Candidatus Puniceispirillum marinum IMCC1322: one gene and its partner. The protein of the gene in region 2 interacts with the protein of the main gene of each other region in a pairwise test. Links are inferred from orthologs where the notes say so. Each region holds a gene or a part of one and is shown on either strand. Other genes may lie near its edges. The genes, in order: pheT and secD.

Region 1 (10,721 bases), 910 kb from region 2 along the record:
TTTGTCCTGCACCTCTAATTGCAGTAAGTTTGGAGCCAAATTCTGCAACGGTTCTGGCGGCGGCCAACGTTGCCATATTCTCAGGCGTGACGTCATCGTCAGTGAAGGTGAAATTGGTGAAGGTTTTCGCCGCAAAGGTAATGCGCACGTCAGTGGACACAACCGTCCCATCCTTGGTGATCGCAGGCAGATAGATCACACCCGCATCAATATTATAAACTTGCTCTGCAAGGGTTGGTTGCTGCAACGTCAATTTGGTAAATTCTTCGTCTATGGCCGCCTTGTCCAACGCTGTTTTAAGGTTGGGAAGTGTATCGCCCGGAGATGTAATAGTTATAACAACATTGCCGTCTGCATCGGTTGCGGCCACGGCGTTGGCATTATTGATGTCAGCATCAATTTCCGAGACAAAACTCAACTTGGCAATATCGACCAGTGCAACAACATCCGTGTTTTCCTTGAATGCTCCATTCAAATAGGTAAATACATCGGCAACCGAGGCATCAGCCGCAAATGTGACAGTGATTTCACGGCCATTTATCGAAACCACTGGATCTGTGCCATTATCACCAGTATGCGCAAAAACAAACGTAACCGGATCAGGTGCGGCGGCAGGTGTCACCGAAACGGTGATCAGATTTTTGGCATCACCGCCGTCAGTAGCCGCATAGCTGAAGGTGGCGTCATTTGTGGCGTCATCATCGCCGGAATTGTCGACACCATCGACCTGAACATCTTTAAAGCCATTGAAATTCGCTTCATGCAGGCGGGTTTCGATCGTCGTACGGGTCAATTCGACCGTACGCGTCGGGTCAGCACCTTCATAATCAGGTGTTGTCCGGCCAACATGCGTCAGCGTCTGCTTTGCAGATACGCTCTCGCCAATACCGTGCTGGCCGCCCCGTTCCAAAAGGTGAAATTCATCATTATTGTTGCTGTCGCTTTTCGGCGCCAGCGCATATTCATAGGAGATCGCAAGCGTATCATCCACCTCATTAGAGTCCGTCGGAGTGGTGTTGAAATCCTCAGGTTCCAAACCGTCCTCATGCACTGTCCAGCTGGTGGTTGGCGCGGCCATGTTCGGGCTGTAGGTGCCATCGGCGGCAACGGTGCCAATGACATAATGGGTGCCTTGAACGTTGCCGATATTGGCTGTGGCGATGGCCTTGACAACCCAGTTAGGTACCTGTGTGCCGGTGCCATCATCACGCGTGCCGTCCTGAATGACATAGATGGTCATGGCAGGGCGTTCACCGGCCTCTATCGTACCATCGCCGTTATCATCCGTGGCGATTGTCACCACGGTTTCGGCAAAAGACATTTTGGTACCATCAGCCAGCGTGATTTCACCCGCGCCGATGGTGATGGTTTCGGTGGCTTTGTCAGGGTTGCGCGCTTTAAGCAAAGCGTCCAGATTGGTTTTTGCCGCTTCAATGGCAGTAACATCATTGGCAGCAACATTTGTACCTGCCAAGGTAATGGTAATATTATCACTATCGGCACTTTCAATGCCTGCGGTTCCATTTTGGTCAACTGTAAATGTAATGCCACCATCCAACGATAAGATGGCTTTTAACGCAGCTCGCTGGGCATTTATGGTTTCGGCGGCTAGTTTGGCCGCTCCTTGATCATCAGATCCATCCGAAGCTGGAACAGGCTCATCATTAGCCCCAAAGAGTTTATCAAGTGCTGTTTTCACCTCAAGAGCAGTTGCACCAACCCATAGCGTGATCGTAATTTCCCGGCCATTTACGTCGATAATAGCGGCTGAACCTGCATCATCCTTTTCCGCAAAGACTATGGTCACTGGCGTTGCATCAACGGGCGCGTTCTCCGCCCGCGGTACCTCAATAAACGTGCCATTGACCTGCAGATCACCACCAACAGGCAGACCGCCTGTAAAGGAGAAAGTATCGCTATTCACGTCATTGGGTTGACCAGCGGCGATGTTATCCGCCTGTCGGTTAGCACCGCGATCCTGCCCTTCAGCCAGTGTCGGGCCGCCCGCATTCGGATTCAGCACATCATGCTGGCCGGAATATTCGCGCGTATTACCGCTAGTGGGCGTTAAATACAGGCCGGTTTGCGATACGTCCTGCACCAGAACGTAGGTTTCCGGATATGAGCCGCCATCGGCATCATTGTAGGTGACAATGATTTTATAGGTTGCGCCAACAGGTTTAGCATCCCCCGTCAGAACCAGTTGCCATTGATAGACATTGTCAAGCAATGTAGCGGCATCATTGTCGGCACCGTTACCTATCTTGACCAGTACCGCCCTAAACAGTGCGCCATCGGGGGTACCACCAATGGTGAAAGGCGGTATTGCCTCATTAACATCCGTTTGCGCATTAATCAGCGTTTCCAACGCATCATTGTAACCCCCCCGCGCCGTATTTGTATGCGCCGGATCAAATAATTCCTGAAGCATGGTTGTTGCCGCCGCAATAACAGCCGCCGATTGCGCGGCATTTCCATCACCCGCATCAAGTTTGCCCAGCGCATCAGCAAACGCCTTTAGCCGCGCGACAATATTTGTGGCATCGGCACTTTTCAGCATGGCAAAGGCATCATCAACATCAACAACCAGCTTCATAATGGCCGGATTGGCCGTTGCCGGGGTAGAAAAGAACGTTTTGGCGTCGGTCAATTTGGCGACAACATCTGCCCGTTCATCGGCCAGACCAGTTGCATCATAGGCTGTATCTAGTGCGGCCAGCACGGCATCGGCCTTGGCCACCAGATCATCCATATAGCCAAGATTTGTCGCCGCTTTTACCGCAGACAGCGCGTTATGAAATGCTTCAAATGCGGTCAGGGCGGCATTTGAATCAGCTAGATTTGCCGGCAAAGCATCAATCGCTTTTTTGGCCGCATTAAGTGCAGACAAACGTTCAAGACCTGCATCCTCTACATCCGTTGATGTCAAATTACCGCCCGGATTACCGCCCAGATGGACAACACCGTCAGCAACACGATATACCTCGGCGACTTTAAGCGCCCTCGTCTCAGTGGCAAGAGTGGTAAAGGCACCATCGTTTGTTATGGCCGCATCATCATCTGTACGCGCGGTTGCTGCCGCTCGGAAGACGTCATAAGCGGCTTTATCCGCGGCCTCATCACCTGCGGTGGTGCCCGCTACGATCAGCGCCTTTGTCGCGTTGATGAATTCGGCGATTTTATTCTTGTCACCCTGACCCTGGCTGACCTCACTAACCGGACGACCGCCAATATTCAGATCGATCAGCGCATCCAGCGCCTTTTGCAAGGCCGCCTGTGCCGTAGCAAAGGCACCATCTGCCAGCGCGTCGTCCAATGTATCTTTTGCGGTGATCACACCCTGAATAGCCCTTAGCACAGCAACACCTGATAATGCGGTATCTGTCGGGGTGTCATTCACCGGATTGACCGTAATGGTCATCGTCACTGGTGCGGATTGCAAATTTGTACCGGCATTGTTCGGGTCTTCATCAACAGGACTATCAGAATTATAGGCTTGGCCTTTTTCCTTGGCCTCAACCCGGTAGGTCAGTTGCGCATCACCGCTTTGGTTGTTGCTAGGGGTGTAGGTGAAGACACCACCCTTTATCCAGGCGATGTTAATTTTCTGACCTGCTACGACCGCTACATTTTCTTGCCCTGCGTTTATGGTGTTGTTATTATATGTAAATGAAGCTATGCCATCTACCACGTTGAATGTCAGAGTGCCATTCAGCGTGGTAAAAGTGATCGCGCCAAATTCCTCGTTCAATTCCGAATCAGAAAAACCCAAATCAGATAGCGAAATTTCCCGCGACGTGTCTTCATTCGTGGATAGGTTATTATTTGGCGCGGCCGATGGGCGACCACCACCATAATTTTCTGCCTGCTCTATCTGATGTTGAACTTCGGATTCGGATTTCAAACCGACAACATCATCCAGCGTCTGCTTTGGATTATTATCATTCTTGTTGTTATCGATGACCTTATTGATCTCATTTACAAGCTTTTTAATAGCCTCGCTGGCCTTTTCAGCCGATGATCTGTTAGGTGTCGAATCTTCGCTGACAAACCGTTCCAAAGTCGCCATAACGCGAATTGCTATTTTTTCAATGATATTTGATTTTGCGTCAAAACCATCCATCATAGCTTCTGGCACTAACCGATAATTCAAATGCGTCAGGATATCATTGATTGTGACACCCGAATCCGGAAACAGAAGATCAAGAACATCCTGTCGAGCGCTAGAATTCACGCTATCCAATAATGTTGTCAGAGGCGAAGAAAATGTAGCTGACTGACCTGGTATAGAACGTACGGAGCCACCCGTATAAATCTCGCCTGTCATCGCATCAACTGAGCCTGTCAAATCAGCCTCATAGCCATAGGTCGCAAGTTGCACACGCTGTGCCGGAGTCAGGTTGGAAATATTAAACTGACCATTCACATCGGTGACAATCTGGTTGCCATCGCTATCAAGCAAAGGCACACGGTTTCCATCCTTATCCAACAAATAGATTTTTGCTCCACGCGGCAGACCCTTTGATACCTGACCCGTATTGCCAAGCACATTTGCAAGCGCTTTTTGCGTTTCGGTAAGCGTGCTCTTGACTTCAGCTAGCTCTGCGGGGTCCGCTGAGCCACTAGCACCTTTTGTACCAGGCAAGTTCGTAGGATCGCCCACAGGATCACCCGGCACTTCCTTAGTTACCGGCCTATCGACATAGGACGTGCCACCCGCACAGGCGGCAAGGCCAATACCCAGCAATGTCCAGACAATGCCGGTACCCGCCGCTTCAGCACCTTTTTTCGCGGCATCTTTTTTCAACGGCGCGCCTTTTGATGACATGCCTTTAAGCGCTTCACGCCGTGCGGAGCTATTTGCGACCAGTTCCTGTTGCGCCAGCGCCTTCATCACTGTTTCCTTCGACAAAGCGGTTTTACCAACACGGTTTGTCTGGGCACGGTTTGTCTGGGCACGGTTTGTCTGGGCACGGTTTGTCTGGGCACGGTTTGTCTGGGCACGGTTTGTCGTGGCGCGGTTGGTTGCGGTTTTTTTAGCTGCCACCTTAACGGCAGGCTTTTTTACGGCAGTCTTTGCCTTAACAGATTTAGCCGTGGTGTTTGCCCCGGCTTTCTGTCTGTCCTGCTTGCTATCCGTATCGCTATCCATCCGCCTTGCGCGGGCGGCGACAGTGCCAGACGAGGACGCCTTTGGCTTGCGCTTAGCCGCGTTAGGCGATTTACGCTTGCCAGCTACGGGCTTGGTTCCCGCCTTGGTTTTTTTGGCCTTGGCTTTTACTGTGCCCTGATGCTCGACGATATCTTCGTCAATCTGATCAGTATTATAATCATCAGGTGAATAGCGATCTGAATTCGTCATAAATAACTCCGTTGGACAATCCGAGTTTGAGTTTCACACACTCCCTCAGTTCTGAAGTTACGGGACACCTCGTTAAAAAAAAGTTAATGGCCGCAAAAAAATTGATATTTTTTCTTTTTTTTAAATTAGAAAAATGCAATATATACAGGTATTTAATCTTAATTACACCGTTGCAATCTGATCTGGCCATACGCCTATGCGTATATGTATGACGACCCCATAACAGCAAATCCGATGATAGAATCATCGGATTTAAACTAGTCTAAACTATATGAAAAATAATGATTTTTTGACGCAGAATGCCTATGGCGTATGGTGCCGGAATGGCACCCAGAATAAAGCCATTAAGAGACATTGTGGCACGGTTAAAACGATAATTAACCGCGCAATACAGCACCGCAATTTTTGGCCGCCAGGGCGATGACAGATGCAGAAATTTTTTCAATCTCTTCATCGGTCAGCGTTGCCTTGGTCGGGCTTAGCGTAATCGTTATAGCGACTGATTTTTTGCCAGCTTCGATATTGTCGCCCTGATAGACGTCAAAGACACGCATATCAGCCAGCAAAGAACCAGCCCCCGATTTCACCGCACGAAGCAGATCACCGGCCGACACATCGGCATTGACGATAAAGGCAAAGTCACGTGAAACAGGCTGAAATACCGACATGGACAGCAATGATTTGGCAGGCCCTTTTGATTTTGGCATCGGCACATCATCGACATGGATTTCAAAACCAACGGCAGTACCGCGTAACCCGAACATATCGGCAATACGCGGATGGAATTCGCCAAAGCTGGCTAGTTTTGTGCGTCCCTGAATCAAGCTGCCGGAACGGCCAGGATGAAAATAGTCCAGTGCTTCAGTACTCGTCTGGATGCCTGCGGCGCGGATACCAAGAGCCGCAAGAGCCGCTTCGGCATCGGCCTTGGCATCAAACACATCAATTTTGCGCATAGTGCCATGCCATTCCCGCGGCGCACTTGCCCCATGCCGGATACCGCTACAGGCTGTCCGTTGTTCATCCGGCTTGTCACCCAGAAATACGGGGCCGATCTCAAACATGGCCACATCAGCCTCGCCACGATCCTGATTACGTGCGGCGGCGGCAAGCAAATTCGGCAAAATAGACGGCCGCATATCGGACAGATCAGCACTGATCGGATTCACCAGTTTCAGGTGATCCGCACCACCGCCAAAAGCCTGTGCGTGCGATTCGGACAGGAAGGAAAATGTCACCGCTTCCATCAGACCACGGCCAGCAAGCGCACGGCGCGCCCGGAACAGACGTGCCTGAGCTGGCGATAATGATGGTTGTGCCACCACATGTTCACGCGGCAAATGTGCCATCGTCAAATTATCATAGCCATGAATGCGGCCGATTTCCTCGACCAGATCGGCAGCACCATCAATGTCGCCGCGCCATGGTGGCGGGCTGACTGTCCAGCCGCCTTCTTTGGCATCAACAGTAAAGCCGAGGATTTCCAGAATCTGCTGCTGTCTGGCCACGGGAACATCCATGCCGGTCAGCTTTTCTACCTTGTCATGGCTCAGGAAAATCTGACGTTGCCAGTTGGCACCATCACCAGCGCTGACCATATGACTGGCTTCGCCGCCACAGATTGACAGCACTAGCCGCGCCACATGCCCCTGTACCCAGTCAGGCGAGGTCACATCCAACCCACGCTCAAAGCGATAGCGGGCGTCCGAATTAATATTCAGCTTGCGCGCCGTGGTCGCCACCGAAATCGGATCAAAAATAGCTGATTCGAGGAACATCTCGGTTGTTTCGTCACTAACGCCGGTACGTTCGCCGCCCATAATGCCTGCCAAATCATCAGCACCGTGGCTATCGGCGATGATGCCCATGCTGCTGTCTAATTTGTATTCTTTCTCATTAAGCGCTGTCAGCGTCTCGCCATCCTTGGCCGGACGAATGGTCAAAGTGTCACCATTAATCTTGGCTACATCATAGGCATGTAACGGGCGACCAAGATCGATCATCACATAATTGGTGATATCAACCAGTGCATTGATCGGGCGCTGGCCAACAGCGTTCAGACGACCAGCCATCCAGCTTGGGCTGGGACCATTTTTCAGGCCACGAAAACCGCGTCCGGTAATACGCGGGCAAAGCGCACTCGCCGCCGGATCGATCGCCCAGTTAACCGGACTGTCATAACTGCCGTCATGCGCCGCAAAATCAACATCTTTCAAACGGCCATATCCCGCCGCCGCCAGATCACGGGCAACACCGCGCACGCCAAGGCAATCGGCACGGTTTGGCGTGATAGCAATCTCGATGACCGGATCATCAAGACCCGCATAAGGCGCAAAGGCCGCGCCAACCGGCGCATCAGCAGGCAGATCGATAATGCCATCATGTTCATCGGATAACTGCATTTCGCGTTCCGAACAGAGCATGCCATTTGACGCCTCGCCGCGGATTTCACCCACTTTGAGCGTCAGATCAATACCTGGCACATAGGCACCAGCCGGTGCAAATACGCCCTTCATACCTGCGCGCGCATTGGGCGCACCGCACACCACCTGAATCGGGTCGCCAGATCCGGTATTGACCATACAAACACGCAATTTATCGGCATTCGGATGCTGTTCTGCCGATATCACCTCGGCAATGGTAAAAGGTGCCAGTGCCGCCGCACGGTCAGTTACCGATTCAACCTCAAGGCCAAGCATGGGCAGAATGTCGAGAATCTCATCAAGGCTACGATCCGTATCAAGATGGTCAAATAACCAGTCACGGGTAAATTTCATCAGACACTACCCCCTACCAGACCAGCGTGTATCGACGGCGCATCAAACGGCAAAAATCCATAATGCCGCATCCAGCGCAGATCACTGTCATAAAATGTCCGCAAATCGGGAATGCCATATTTCAACATCGCAATGCGTTCGATTCCCATGCCAAAGGCAAAGCCCTGATATTTGTCAGGGTCATAGCCACAGTTTTCCAGCACCCGCGGATTGACCATGCCAGAGCCAAGAATTTCCAGCCAGTCATCACCAGCGCCAATTTTCAGGCCACCCCCATCGCGCGTACAGCCAATATCAACTTCGGCAGATGGCTCAGTGAACGGGAAATAACTGGGGCGGAAACGTACCGGCAGATCATCAACACCAAAGAATGCGCGGCAGAAATCGATCAGACAACCTTTGAGATGCCCCATATGGATGCCATCCCCAATCACCAGACCTTCGCATTGATGGAACATCGGCGAATGGGTGGCGTCATGATCCGAACGATAGGTGCGGCCCGGTACGATAATCCGGATGGGTGGTTCGCTGGTTTCCATAGTTCGCACCTGCACCGGCGAGGTATGTGTCCGCAAGACCTTGCGTTTGCCATCAGCATCAGGCGGCAGATAGAAGGTATCATGTTCCTGACGCGCGGGATGTTCTTCGGGAATATTCAGCGCGGTGAAATTATAATAATCCGACTCGATATCGGGGCCTTCGGCAACCGTGAAACCCATTTCGGCAAAGATGGCGACAACTTCTTCGATTGTGCGCGAAAGCGGGTGCAGGCTTGCGTCACTATGCGGACGCGATGGCAAACTCACATCAACACGCTGGGCAGACAGCTTTTCGGCAAGCGCCGCATCAGCCAGAATTGTCTGGCGCGTCTCAATCGCATGGGCGATCGTGTCCTTGAGGACGTTCAGATCCTGTCCGGCCTGTTTGCGCGCTTCGGGTTCCATCCCGCCAAGATCACGCATCATCAATGACACACGGCCTTTTTTACCCAATGCCTCAATGCGCACATTGTCCAGCGCTTCGAGTGTTTCAGCCGCATCTATAGCTGCCAGAATTTCCGATGATAGAGGTTCCAGATTTTGCATAATATCCGTTCCAGCAAGGTTAGTATCATCACAGAGGGGCGATAAATAATCAGTTCAAAATAGAACAGGCCGCCGCCTTGAACCACCAAATAACGATCTGGCGCCGTTCAAAGCTGCGGCCTGAATATTCAGGTATGAAGCGTGTTTAGCTTGCCGCGCGTGAACGTTCCACCAGCGCGGTAAAGGCTGCTGGTTCATTCACAGCAAGATCAGCAAGCATCTTGCGGTCAATTTCGATCCCAGCCTTGATCAAACCACCCATCATCTGTGAATAGGTGATGCCATGGATGCGAGCAGCCGCATTGATCCGCTGAATCCACAAAGCGCGGAATTCCCGCTTGCGAACACGGCGGTCACGATACGCGTATTGACGGGCTTTATCGACCGCCTGCGTAGCTGTCCGGAAAGTATTTTTACGACGTCCATAATAGCCTTTGGCAGCCTTGATGACTTTGCCGTGACGTGCATGGGTTGTAGTGCCTCTTTTAACGCGTGCCATCTATCAGCTCCCTTATGCGTATGGAATGAAACGTTTTACAATACGAGCATCGGCATCACTAAGAATCATGGTGCCACGCGCTTTGCGTTTCATTTTCTGGGAACGACGGCGGAGATTGTGGCTGAGAAACGCGGCTGAGCCACGAACCTTGCCACTTGCGGTCAGGCGAAAGCGTTTTTTCGCACCGCTTTTGGTCTTCATCTTGGGCATTTTGACCTCTTTCTTCATAAAGGTGACCTGCATATCCCAAACCCCTCATATCACGAAGCGAGGGTCGGTCAGTCAGGCGATAAGCCGGCCGGGCATGCCCTGTTATTTCAGGCCCGGACGCGACAAATAACGCGAAGCGCCGTTTATAGGCGCATTACGCTGGGGAATCAACCCAAGAAACAACCGAATTATCGTTAACGCTAATTTAATCACTATAAATTATAGTTTCTAAAATCAAAGAATTATTTTGGAGTTTCAATTGGATGAGTCACATTTTACAGGATTACTACTCACTTTAGCTTTTATCTATTTTTTGCCATCGATAATTGGCATTACCAGAGGAGTTCGTAACCTAGGGTCAATTATAGTCATTAATCTTTTCCTTGGCTGGTCACTGATCGGATGGGTATTCGCTCTTGCAATGGCTTTTGCTACTGTCGATAAAAATTAACGAGAATCACAAATTACAGCTAATCACGAAGGCTATGATAGTGGAAGTTTTTGTTCCAAACTCAATGCAGTTTGAAATTCCTGAAAAGAAATTTGCATTGACCAGTCCGTAACTTCATTTAGTTTTCGGGCTCCGCCAGGTAATAGTCCACCATCTATTTTTTGAAAACTGACATTGATTACATGTTTACCAAGGTTTTTCACTTGCTGAACCGCAGGAACATAGTCTTGGTCGCCAGAAACTATGATTGCTGTATCGTATATTGGAGCTTTCAACACCATGCCCAAAGATAAATTGACATCAACAGTTTTTTCTTTTCCATATTGTCTTTTTAGAA
Region 2 (10,602 bases):
AGATGGAAATGGTTGGACTTTTTGGGCTAGTGGTCTCGGTCACATGTGTCTCGCTTATGGCGCACAAAAAGCGTGCTTATATAACTATATATATAGCATGAAACAAAACTGTAACACCATATATTGTTGCGCAAAGCAAAAAAAAGCGATGCTGATGTAAAGCCAAAAGCATCGCATTATAAATGTAATTTAACTTACTGATTTAAAATGGAATATCGTCATCAAGATCATTGCTGTCACGCATTGGAGGGGGGCTTGTAGACGTGCCCGTGCCGCCGCCATAACTGTCATCAGTTCCTGAACTTGATCCCGCACCGCTATCACCGCCGCCATAGCTACCGCCACCGCCGCCATCACCACGCCCACCAAGCAAGGTCAGCTCGCCACGATAACGTTGTAAAACGACTTCAGTTGTATATTTCTCGACACCTTGATTGTCTGTCCATTTGCGCGTTTGTAATTGCCCTTCAATATAGCATGTAGAGCCTTTGCGCAGATACTGTTCGGCAATTCGGCCCAAATTTTCATTAAAGATGACCACGCGATGCCATTCGGTACGTTCACGTTGTTCACCAGTGTTGCGGTCTTTCCAGCGTTCAGACGTTGCCAATGATAATTGTACGATCTTGGCACCATCCTGTGTAGAGCGCACTTCCGGGTCACGTCCCAAATTGCCGACCAAAGTCACTTTGTTTACACTGCCAGCCATGATCGATTTTCTCCTTAATTTGTTTTACGTTCGCAGATTACGCATCCCACCCCCCTGCTGACAAGATAATTCGGGTTATTTATTTTTTACATAAAAGACTTTTCCACATCAAAAGCACTAGCAAAATCTATCAGGAAATGGCTATATTCGCGCCATGCCAAATGATACAAAAAATACGTCGCTATCGCAGCGGGTCAAAGATATTTCTTCTCTTGATAAAACCTATGAACCACGGATGATTTCTGTTCGTGGTGCACGGGAGCATAACCTAGCAAATGTAGATATTGATTTGCCCAGAGACAGACTGGTTGTGCTAACAGGATTATCAGGATCCGGTAAATCTTCGTTAGCATTTGATACAATATACGCCGAGGGACAGCGTCGTTATGTCGAATCGCTGTCCGCTTATGCGCGCCAGTTTCTTGAGATGATGCAGAAGCCTGATGTTGATTTGATTGAGGGTCTGTCACCTGCCATTTCCATTGAACAGAAAACCACGTCGCGCAATCCGCGTTCGACCGTTGGTACAGTCACGGAAATATATGATTATATGCGGTTGTTATGGGCACGTGTCGGTATTCCCTATTCACCGGCTACCGGTTTGCCTATTCGAAGCCAGACTGTCAGCCAGATGGTTGATATCCTGCTGGCGATGGAGCAAGGCACCAGATTATACTTGCTGGCTCCGATCGTTCGTGGCCGCAAGGGTGAATATCGTAAAGAACTTGGGGAACTTAATCGTAAAGGCTTTAGCCGTGTCCGCATTGATGGGGCGCTGTATGATATCGATGACACGCCTGAGTTGGATAAAAAACGCAAGCATGACATTGAAGTTGTTGTTGACCGGGTCATCATCAAGGGTGATTTGGATGAACTGGCCACGCGTCTGGCTGACTCGTTAGAAACAGCACTGGCGCTTGCTGACGGTCTTGCCTATGCCGATACGGCCGAAAGCCTTGATAATACATCAGATGAACAGGATGACGATATAGCTGGTCGTCATGCGGGGCGGACAGTATTTTCAGCACGCTTTGCCTGCCCTGAGTCAGGCTTCAGCATTGATGAAATCGAACCGCGGCTATTTTCGTTTAACAATCCCTTTGGAGCATGCCCTGCCTGTGACGGATTGGGTGTCAGCAGTCATTTTGATGAACAACTTGTTGTTCCAGACCAGCAAACAACGCTTCGTGGTGGCGCGTTGGCGCCTTGGGCATCCAGCACCGCAAGATATTATATGCAGACGCTAGAATCGCTTGCCAAACAGTTTAATTTTTCTCTTGATGTGCCGTTCTATGATTTGGATGACGATACCAAATCAATCATCCTGCATGGTTCAGGCAAGATGCCTGTGACGATGGAATTTGATGACGGTATGCGGTCTTATCGGACAACCAAGCCATTTGAAGGTATTATGCCGAATTTGGCTCGTCGATATCGCGAAACTGACTCGTCATGGGTGCGTGAAGAACTGGAGAAATTCAGAGCCAATCATGCTTGTGATTCATGTGCTGGTAAACGATTGAAAGCCGAATCGCTGGCTGTGAAAATCGATAAATATGATATTTCAGATATTGCCCGTCTGTCGATTGGAGATGCGCGGGACTGGTTCTCTGATTTGGGCTCAAGGCTTGAAGGTCAGCAATCTGAAATTGCAGCGCGCATTCTAAAGGAAATCAACGAACGCCTCGGCTTTCTGGTCAATGTCGGCTTGAACTATCTGTCAATGGCGCGTAATTCAGGCACATTGTCTGGCGGCGAATCACAGCGTATTCGGTTGGCATCACAAATTGGATCTGGCCTGACGGGTGTTCTCTATGTTCTGGATGAGCCTTCGATTGGTCTGCATCAGCGTGATAATGACCGGCTACTGTCAACCTTGATACGCTTGCGCGACCTTGGCAATACGGTGCTGGTCGTTGAACATGATGAAGATGCGATCCGGTTGGCAGATTATGTCGTCGATATGGGGCCTGGTGCGGGTGTGCATGGTGGTTTTGTCGTTGCCGAAGGAACCCCCGAAGATGTAATGACAAATGAGGCGTCATTAACTGGTCAGTATCTCTCGGGTGTGCGTGAGATAGCGATACCCGAAAAACGGCGAAAAGGTACAAAAGGCCGTGTCATTCGTGTCGAAGGCGCAAATGGTAATAACCTGCAGGATGTGAGTGTTGGGTTTCCGCTTGGGGTGTTGACCTGTGTAACGGGTGTATCTGGTGGTGGCAAATCAACATTGGTTCTGGAAACGCTATGGAAATCACTTGCACGGCGCTTGCACAAAGCCCGTGAAATGCCTGCCCCACATAAAACAATCATAGGTGCCGACTATCTGGATAAGGTTGTTGATATTGATCAGTCCCCTATTGGCCGAACTCCACGTTCGAATCCGGCAACATATACTGGTGCCTTTACACCAATCCGTGAATGGTTCGCAGGATTGCCAGAAGCTAAAGCGCGTGGTTATGCGCCTGGGCGCTTTTCTTTTAACGTTAAAGGTGGCCGTTGTGAGGCTTGTCAGGGCGATGGACTTATCAAGATTGAAATGCATTTTCTGCCTGATGTTTATGTCACTTGTGATAGCTGCAAAGGCCGAAGATATAATCGTGAAACATTAGAAATTACATGGCGTAGCAAGTCGATAGCTGATGTTCTTGATATGACAGTTGAAGAAGGTGTTGAGTATTTTAAAGCTGTGCCGGCCATCCGGGAAAAGCTTGAAACGATGCTACGTGTGGGGTTGGGCTACGTCCGGATCGGACAGCAAGCTACCACCTTGTCCGGCGGCGAAGCCCAGCGTGTAAAGCTTTCAAAAGAATTGTCGCGGCGTGCCACAGGACGCACGATCTATATTCTTGATGAACCTACAACGGGACTTCATTTCCATGACATTGCCAAATTACTGGACGTCTTGCAGGAACTTGTTGATCAGGGCAATACCGTGATTGTTATCGAACATAATATGGATGTTATCAAGACTGCCGACTGGGTGATCGATCTTGGTCCTGAAGGCGGAGATGGCGGCGGTCTTGTTGTTGCCGAAGGTACACCAGAAGATGTTGCAAAAGTTGCTGGATCGCATACCGGGCATTATCTAAGCCGTATTTTTGACCCGTCAAAGACTTAAATTTCAAGGATGTGATCTATGCAAGATAATGATGGAGTCATTCACGTAATTGGGGGTGGGCTTGCTGGAAGCGAGGCAGCCTTTCAAATTGCTAGGCAGAATATTCCGGTAGTTTTGCATGAAATGCGCCCAAAACGCATGACTGATGCACATCATACACACGGTTTAGCCGAGTTGGTTTGCTCTAACTCTTTTCGCTCGGATGACGCAACGGCAAACGCTGTTGGGGTTCTGCATGAAGAAATGCGGATCTTGAATTCGGTTATATTGCGTGAGGCTGACAAGCATAAAGTACCGGCTGGTGGTGCCTTGGCAGTTGATCGTGATGGTTTTTCTCAAGCTGTTGAAGCGGCATTAACCGCTGACCCCCTAATCACAATTGAACGTGAAGAAGTGAATGACATACCTGATAGCTGGAAACAGGTTATTATTGCTACAGGTCCCCTCACCTCACCAGCTCTGGCCGAGATGATTCGCAAGTGGGGCGGCGAAGAAGACCTTGCCTTTTTTGATGCGATTGCGCCAATAGCGCATTTTGATAGTGTCAATATGGATGTGGCTTGGTTCCAGTCGCGATATGACAAATCTACCGATGGCGGTGATGGCAAAGATTATATCAACTGCCCGATGACAAAATCGCAGTATGAAGATTTTATCGATGCGCTGATTGATGGCGAAAAAATGTCATTTAAGGAATGGGAAGAAAATACCCCGTATTTTGAGGGATGTATGCCCATTGAAGTGATGGCATCACGTGGTCGTGAAACGCTTCGTTTTGGCCCTATGAAGCCCGTTGGGCTGACCAATGCACATGATGGATCACGACCCTATGCGGTGATACAGCTTCGTCAGGATAATGCTCTTGGTACGCTGTATAATATGGTTGGCTTTCAAACGAAATTGAAACATGCAGAACAGGTGCGCATTTTCCAAACCATTCCGGGTCTTGAAGATGCGCAATTTGCCCGTCTAGGTGGCTTGCACCGGAACACCTTCATCAATTCACCGCGCTTGCTTGATCCACAACTTCGGATGAAATCGATGCCGCGTATCCGTTTTGCGGGTCAGATCACAGGCGTTGAGGGTTATGTTGAGTCAGCCGCTATTGGCTTGATGGCTGGGCAGATGGCCGCGCTAGAATTGAAAGGTCAGGATTGGACAGCGCCACCGCTGGATACGGCACATGGCGCATTGCTGTCGCATATCACTGGCGGTGCGATGGCAGATAGTTTTCAACCGATGAATGTCAATTTTGGTCTGTTTCCGGAAATTGAAACGCCAGCTGGAACAAAAAGGCTAAAAGGGCGTGATCGCAAGGCCGCCTATGCTGGGCGTGCGCTTGATTCTATTCGCGCATGGAAAGATGTGACGGCCAGCTAGTCGGCAATCTTGAAGCCAAATAACCGCCACCGAAGCAGTCGCCAGACCAGCAAATGATCATGATCCATAGCATCATGCCCATACATATGCTTATGATACCCTATGATGGCGGCAAAATAGAGCCACCATTGACGACTTTCCTGCACCTGTTTTCGCAAGTTACCAAAAAACGCATTGTCCAGTGATGGTATTGTCGCTGGATCTGTTGTTGGCGTAGCGTGCAAGACAGGGGCAATTTTTTGCGCACTATCGCCAGTATCATGGCCACCCAGATAATGACCAACCAATTGCCAGCATATACTCCAGGCCTGTGTTGTCGAGGCCGTCTCGTCCATTGTACAAGCCTGCCATGCTTCAATTAATTTCAGAATATCATCACGTTCAATATCATCATTCTGTATATGTTTTTGCAAACGAACTACCAGAGGCGCAATATTGCCTTTATAGCTACTGGGAGCTACGGCCAATGTGTCGTACCACCATTGAACACGAATGGCAGCCAGCATTGGCTCCTTGGGAATGCGAAGGGCATTTTGTAGCTCACCAGATAAGCAAATTAAATTAGCGGCAAGAGAGCGACGCTGGGTGTTCTCAAATCCGAACACCAACGCCATTGCTGGATCCTGTATTTTAAGCGCCATTATCGCGTCTTTATGGAACTTATTGTCTATAAATGGCGTATCATTCATCAACAGCGATCAAACCTGCGGCGGCATCCCGCCCTTCACTCATCAACACATTCCATGTCCGGCAGGCAGCCGCAGTTGACATGACTTCAAGGTTGATATTGTTCGGTTTTAACTGGGCGGCAAGTTCAGGGTAAAGCTGCATGGGTGCTGGCCCAACCCCCAAAATGAATAAAGGTGGTGGTATATCGCCAAGCAAGGGGCCTAAATCGTCAAATGTCAAATTTTCCAAATTGGAAAGTGACCATGCCATTGTCATGCGTGGCAGAACTATTACATTTCCGGCGTATCTTGAACCGCTTATGCGAAATCCGTTATCACCATAGCCATGAATAAGCTGTAAGTCGCCTTTTTCAGAAAAGGTGCTTATATCGACCATGCCTAACGCTCATACTCCGGCACCTCAATGCCATTTTCATCATCATCAACACGCTTCAGATCAAAGCGTGACAGCATACCAACGGCAATAAACACTGACGAATAGGTGCCAATGATAACACCCCATATCATAGCCAGCGCAAAGTCTCGTAAAACAGCGCCACCAAAAATCACAATCGCGGTCAATGCAAGCAATGTTGTGACCGACGTCATAACAGTCCGTGACAAGGTCTCATTTAGTGACCGGTTCAAGATATCACGCTGTTCATAGGATTTGTAGCGCCGTAGATTTTCGCGGACGCGGTCAAATACAACAACCGTGTCATTGATCGAATATCCGGCAATTGTCAAAATCGCCGCCACTGTTGCTAGATTAAATTCAAAAGATGTTAATGAAAACAGGCCAATCGTTGACAATACGTCATGTGCCAGTGCCACAATCGCCGCGATGGAAAACTGCCATTCAAAGCGGAACCAGATATAAACAAGAATGGCCATCAGCGCGCACATGACAGCCAGAATACCTTTTTCTGCCAACTCGGCACCAACCGTCGGGCCAACAAATTCTGTGCGGCGGATATCGTAATCGCTACCAAGCATGTCAGTTACTGCTTTAATGGCAGCAATTTGGGCTTTTTCGTCACCTTCTTGACGCTGAATACGGATCAGAACATCCGTCTCAGTGCCAAAACCTTGCAAGCTGACATCGCCCAAATTCAAAGTGCCAAGGTCATTACGGACTTTGGATATGTCCGCAGGGCCGGTCATATTGCGTGCTTCCAGCAAGATACCACCTTTGAAATCAATGCCCAGATTAAGACCAACCGTTGCAAACATCCCAATTGATGCCAGAACTAGAAATGTTGACAAAACCATGGTGATTTTTTGCAATTTCAGAAAATCAAAATTGGTATCGCTTGGTACTAGTTTTAAACGCATTTTATATTTCCCTGATAGTCTTTATGGGGGGCATAACAACTGGATATAACGTTAAAGCACCAGTTCGTTTGGTTTCTTACGCTCAAGCCACAGCACAATGAACAGGCGCGTGACCATTACGGCGGTGAACATGGATGTGGCAATGCCAATACCAAGCGTTACAGCAAACCCCTTAATGGGCCCTGAACCAAAAATATACAGGAACGAGGCAGCAAATAATGTGGTCAGATTCGAATCAACAATCGTCGAGATGGCACGCTGATAGCCCCCATCAATGGCGGCCATTACTGACCGACCACGTTTTAATTCTTCCCGTATTCGTTCAAATATCAACACATTGGCGTCCACTGCCATACCCATGGTCAGAACAATACCAGCAATGCCGGGCAAGGTCAGCGTAGCCTGCAAGGCAGACAAAGCGGCAACAATCAAAATGACATTCACCAGTAACGCCATGTCAGCAAGGATGCCAAATGTGCCGTAGCTAAGGAACATATAGACTATAACAAGGCATAGCCCAACGATAGCGGCTATTTTACCAGCCTCAATAGAGTCCGCACCAAGGCCTGGGCCGATTGAGCGTTCTTCCATCACAATCAAAGGCGCTGGCAAGGCACCTGCCCGCAGAACAAGCGATAATTCGTTGGTTTCTGCAACTGTGAAATTACCAGTAATCTGGCCACTGCCAAAAATCTGGCTTTGTATCGTTGGCGCGGATACGACCTTACCATCCAAAACAATGGCAAAAGGCCGACCGATATTGGCACCTGTTACACGGCCAAAACGTTTGGCGCCCGCGGAATCAAGCTGAAAACTGACAGCTGGCTGATTATTCTGATCAAAGCTGGCTGTTGCATTTTCCAGCATTTCACCACTGACCATCACACGTTTTTCGATCACAAAATTGCGACCATCTTCGCTATCACTTGGCAATAAAATACTGCCAGGTGGTACACGACCGCGCTCAACCGCTTCTTGTGGTGTAATCCGCATATCGACAAGCTGGAAGGTCAGCTTGGCAGTACGGCCTAGCAAGCGTTTTACCGCTTCAGGGTCGTCAACGCCAGGCAGTTGAACAAGAACCCGATCCAAACCCTGTCTTTGAATGACAGGCTCTTTTGTACCTTCGGGATCCAGCCGTCGGCGGATGATTTCGATAGATTGCGCAATTGTGTTTGATTGTAATTCCGTCAGTCCGGTTTCGGAAAATGAAATGACATAGACTAACGCGTTGCTGGCAACATTTAAGCCCGTTGCAAGTTCATTAAGTATCGCCTCGGCTTTGTCAGCATCATCAGCATCCCGAATGGTGACGTGTACAGCTTTGCCATCAACCTTCAGGTCAGCAAAGCGGATCTTATCATTGCGGAACTCCTGACGTATGGTCTCACCAATACTGTCCAAGCGTTCTTGTTCAACAATATCCATATCAACACGTAACAACAGATGGGATCCGCCTTGAAGGTCAAGACCCAGATTGATGTGCTTGCCAGGAAGAAAACCAAAGACAGACTCAACTGTACTGTCTGACTGATTGTCATTTTGCGTAGGCGCCAGATTAGGCAACGCAAAAAAGACGCCTAACAAAATGACAAAAAGAACGAGTAATTTTTTCCAGCCTTCAAATTGCAACATTCGGTGCAAACCTTTTTATAAAACAGTCAGTATAAAGTTTCCGTTATATGATTAGATTTATCAGATAACGAACATTACTTCTTTTTGACCGGCTCGGTTTTGTTCTGGATATCAGCAATCATAGAGCGGACAATATGAACCTTTACGTCTTTGGCGATTTCCACCTCGACAGTCTCACTATCATCAACGACTTTAACGATTGATCCGGTTAATCCGCCTGATGTGATGATCTTATCACCACGCCGAAGTGCACCAAGCATTTCTTTATGCTGCTTAGCACGTTTTTGCTGAGGGCGGATCAACAGAAAATAAAATATCACCATTACAAAAATGATTGGTAACAGGCCAAAACCACCTTCGGCTAGGCCGCCAGACGCTTGTGCAAATGCAGGTGAAATAAACATGTTAAGAATGCTCCGTTATATTAATTAAATCTGGCAAGAACATAGCGACACTAGCCAAAACCTGCAATGACCCATATTAAACTAAGTGGTTTAATTTTTTGGATGTTTAAATCAATCAAGACAGGATATAGGTAACGAATGACCGATAATGACTCAAAATTTGTTTTAATTGAACAGGTGATCCGGATTGCTGAGGCTCTTGAGCGCATGTCTCCGCCTGCCCCAAAGCCCGATAATCTTGAATATGCCAACGCTTATGTATGGCATGCAGCTATGCGCCGTCTTGATCCTGTTCATGCCATTAATTGCGTCAGGCTTGATCTTTTACGTGGTATCGATCATCAACGTGACAATTTACTTGCCAATTCGATTGCCTTTGGACGTGGTCTGCCAGCAAATAACGCTTTGTTATGGGGCGCACGCGGTACCGGCAAATCGTCTTTGGTAAAAGCCGTACATGCAAGCATGATGGAAAGTGGTTTGGACTGTGCGCTTGTTGAGATTCACCGTGAAGATATTGTCGATTTGCCTTTTTTGATGAGCTTTCTTGCGCAAATACCTCGTCAATTTATCTTGTTTTGTGACGATCTGGCGTTTGATTCGGGGGAAACCAGCTATAAATCTTTGAAAGCTGCTTTGGAAGGCGGTATCGAAGGCCGGCCAAAGAACATCGTATTTTACGCCACATCAAACCGACGCCATCTCATGCCACGTCAAATGATGGAAAATGAACGCTCAACGATGATCAACCCATCTGAAACGACTGAAGAATCTGTTTCGCTGTCTGATCGCTTTGGTTTGTGGATCGGATTTCATTCAATCGATCAAGATGCATATCTAGAGATGATCGAAGGCTATATTTCACATTTTGGGATTAATGCCCAAAATATTGATGTCCGGCATGAAGCGCTAAGCTGGTCTGTGGGTCGGGGCGCCCGTTCTGGACGTGTTGCCTGGCAATTCATAGTTGACTTGGCCGCTAGAACTGAAACAAATATTTATTAAACAAATAGTTAAGGTGTTTTTTTAAACTTAAATTATAACCAACCTTGGGTCGATAGGTTGCCGGGCTTTACGAATTTCAAAATGCAATTGCGGTGAATCAACGCGACCAGTTTGTCCCACAGTACCAATCGACTGTCCGGTCTCGACAATATCGCCTTCCTTGACAGTGACTGAGTCAAGATGCGCATAGGCTGAAATCATCCCACCATCATGTTTGACCAGAACCAAAGTCCCGAAACTCTTTACCTCGGTGCCAACAAAGGCAACGCGCCCTTTTGAGGCCGCCGACACAATATCACCCTGCGCGGCGGCGATATTAACACCATCATTGCGAACGCCGCGCGC

Evidence for each region.
Region 1: the proteins of secD (region 2) and pheT interact in binary tests that used the Escherichia coli proteins (3 or more experiments, as listed by UniProt). The link is inferred for Candidatus Puniceispirillum marinum IMCC1322 from one-to-one orthologs.

The regions. Positions count from the first base shown.
Region 1 is NC_014010.1:1,339,437-1,350,157, forward strand. The notes cover bases 5,440-8,539. They hold pheT (phenylalanine--tRNA ligase subunit beta), read right to left. Parts: upstream 8,140-8,539; coding sequence 5,740-8,139; downstream 5,440-5,739. Other genes in these bases: pheS (phenylalanine--tRNA ligase subunit alpha), read right to left, coding at 8,139-8,539. In the rest of the region: SAR116_RS06250 (VCBS domain-containing protein), read right to left, coding at 1-5,362; more of pheS, read right to left, coding at 8,540-9,224; rplT (50S ribosomal protein L20), read right to left, coding at 9,370-9,723; rpmI (50S ribosomal protein L35), read right to left, coding at 9,736-9,933; SAR116_RS13485 (superinfection immunity protein), read left to right, coding at 10,247-10,384; SAR116_RS06280 (NYN domain-containing protein), read right to left, coding at 10,417-10,721.
Region 2 is NC_014010.1:427,878-438,479, forward strand. The notes cover bases 6,557-9,537. They hold secD (protein translocase subunit SecD), read right to left. Parts: upstream 8,849-9,537; coding sequence 7,265-8,848; downstream 6,557-7,264. Other genes in these bases: secF (protein translocase subunit SecF), read right to left, coding at 6,557-7,213; yajC (preprotein translocase subunit YajC), read right to left, coding at 8,923-9,252; SAR116_RS02110 (ATP-binding protein), read left to right, coding at 9,391-9,537. In the rest of the region: ssb (single-stranded DNA-binding protein), read right to left, coding at 203-709; excinuclease ABC subunit UvrA, read left to right, coding at 945-3,830; methylenetetrahydrofolate--tRNA-(uracil(54)-C(5))-methyltransferase (FADH(2)-oxidizing) TrmFO, read left to right, coding at 3,849-5,210; SAR116_RS02085 (hypothetical protein), read right to left, coding at 5,207-5,899; SAR116_RS02090 (Mth938-like domain-containing protein), read right to left, coding at 5,892-6,275; more of secF, read right to left, coding at 6,278-6,556; more of SAR116_RS02110, read left to right, coding at 9,538-10,257; SAR116_RS02115 (LysM peptidoglycan-binding domain-containing M23 family metallopeptidase), read right to left, coding at 10,285-10,602. UniProt on the Escherichia coli protein: Part of the Sec protein translocase complex. Interacts with the SecYEG preprotein conducting channel. SecDF uses the proton motive force (PMF) to complete protein translocation after the ATP-dependent function of SecA.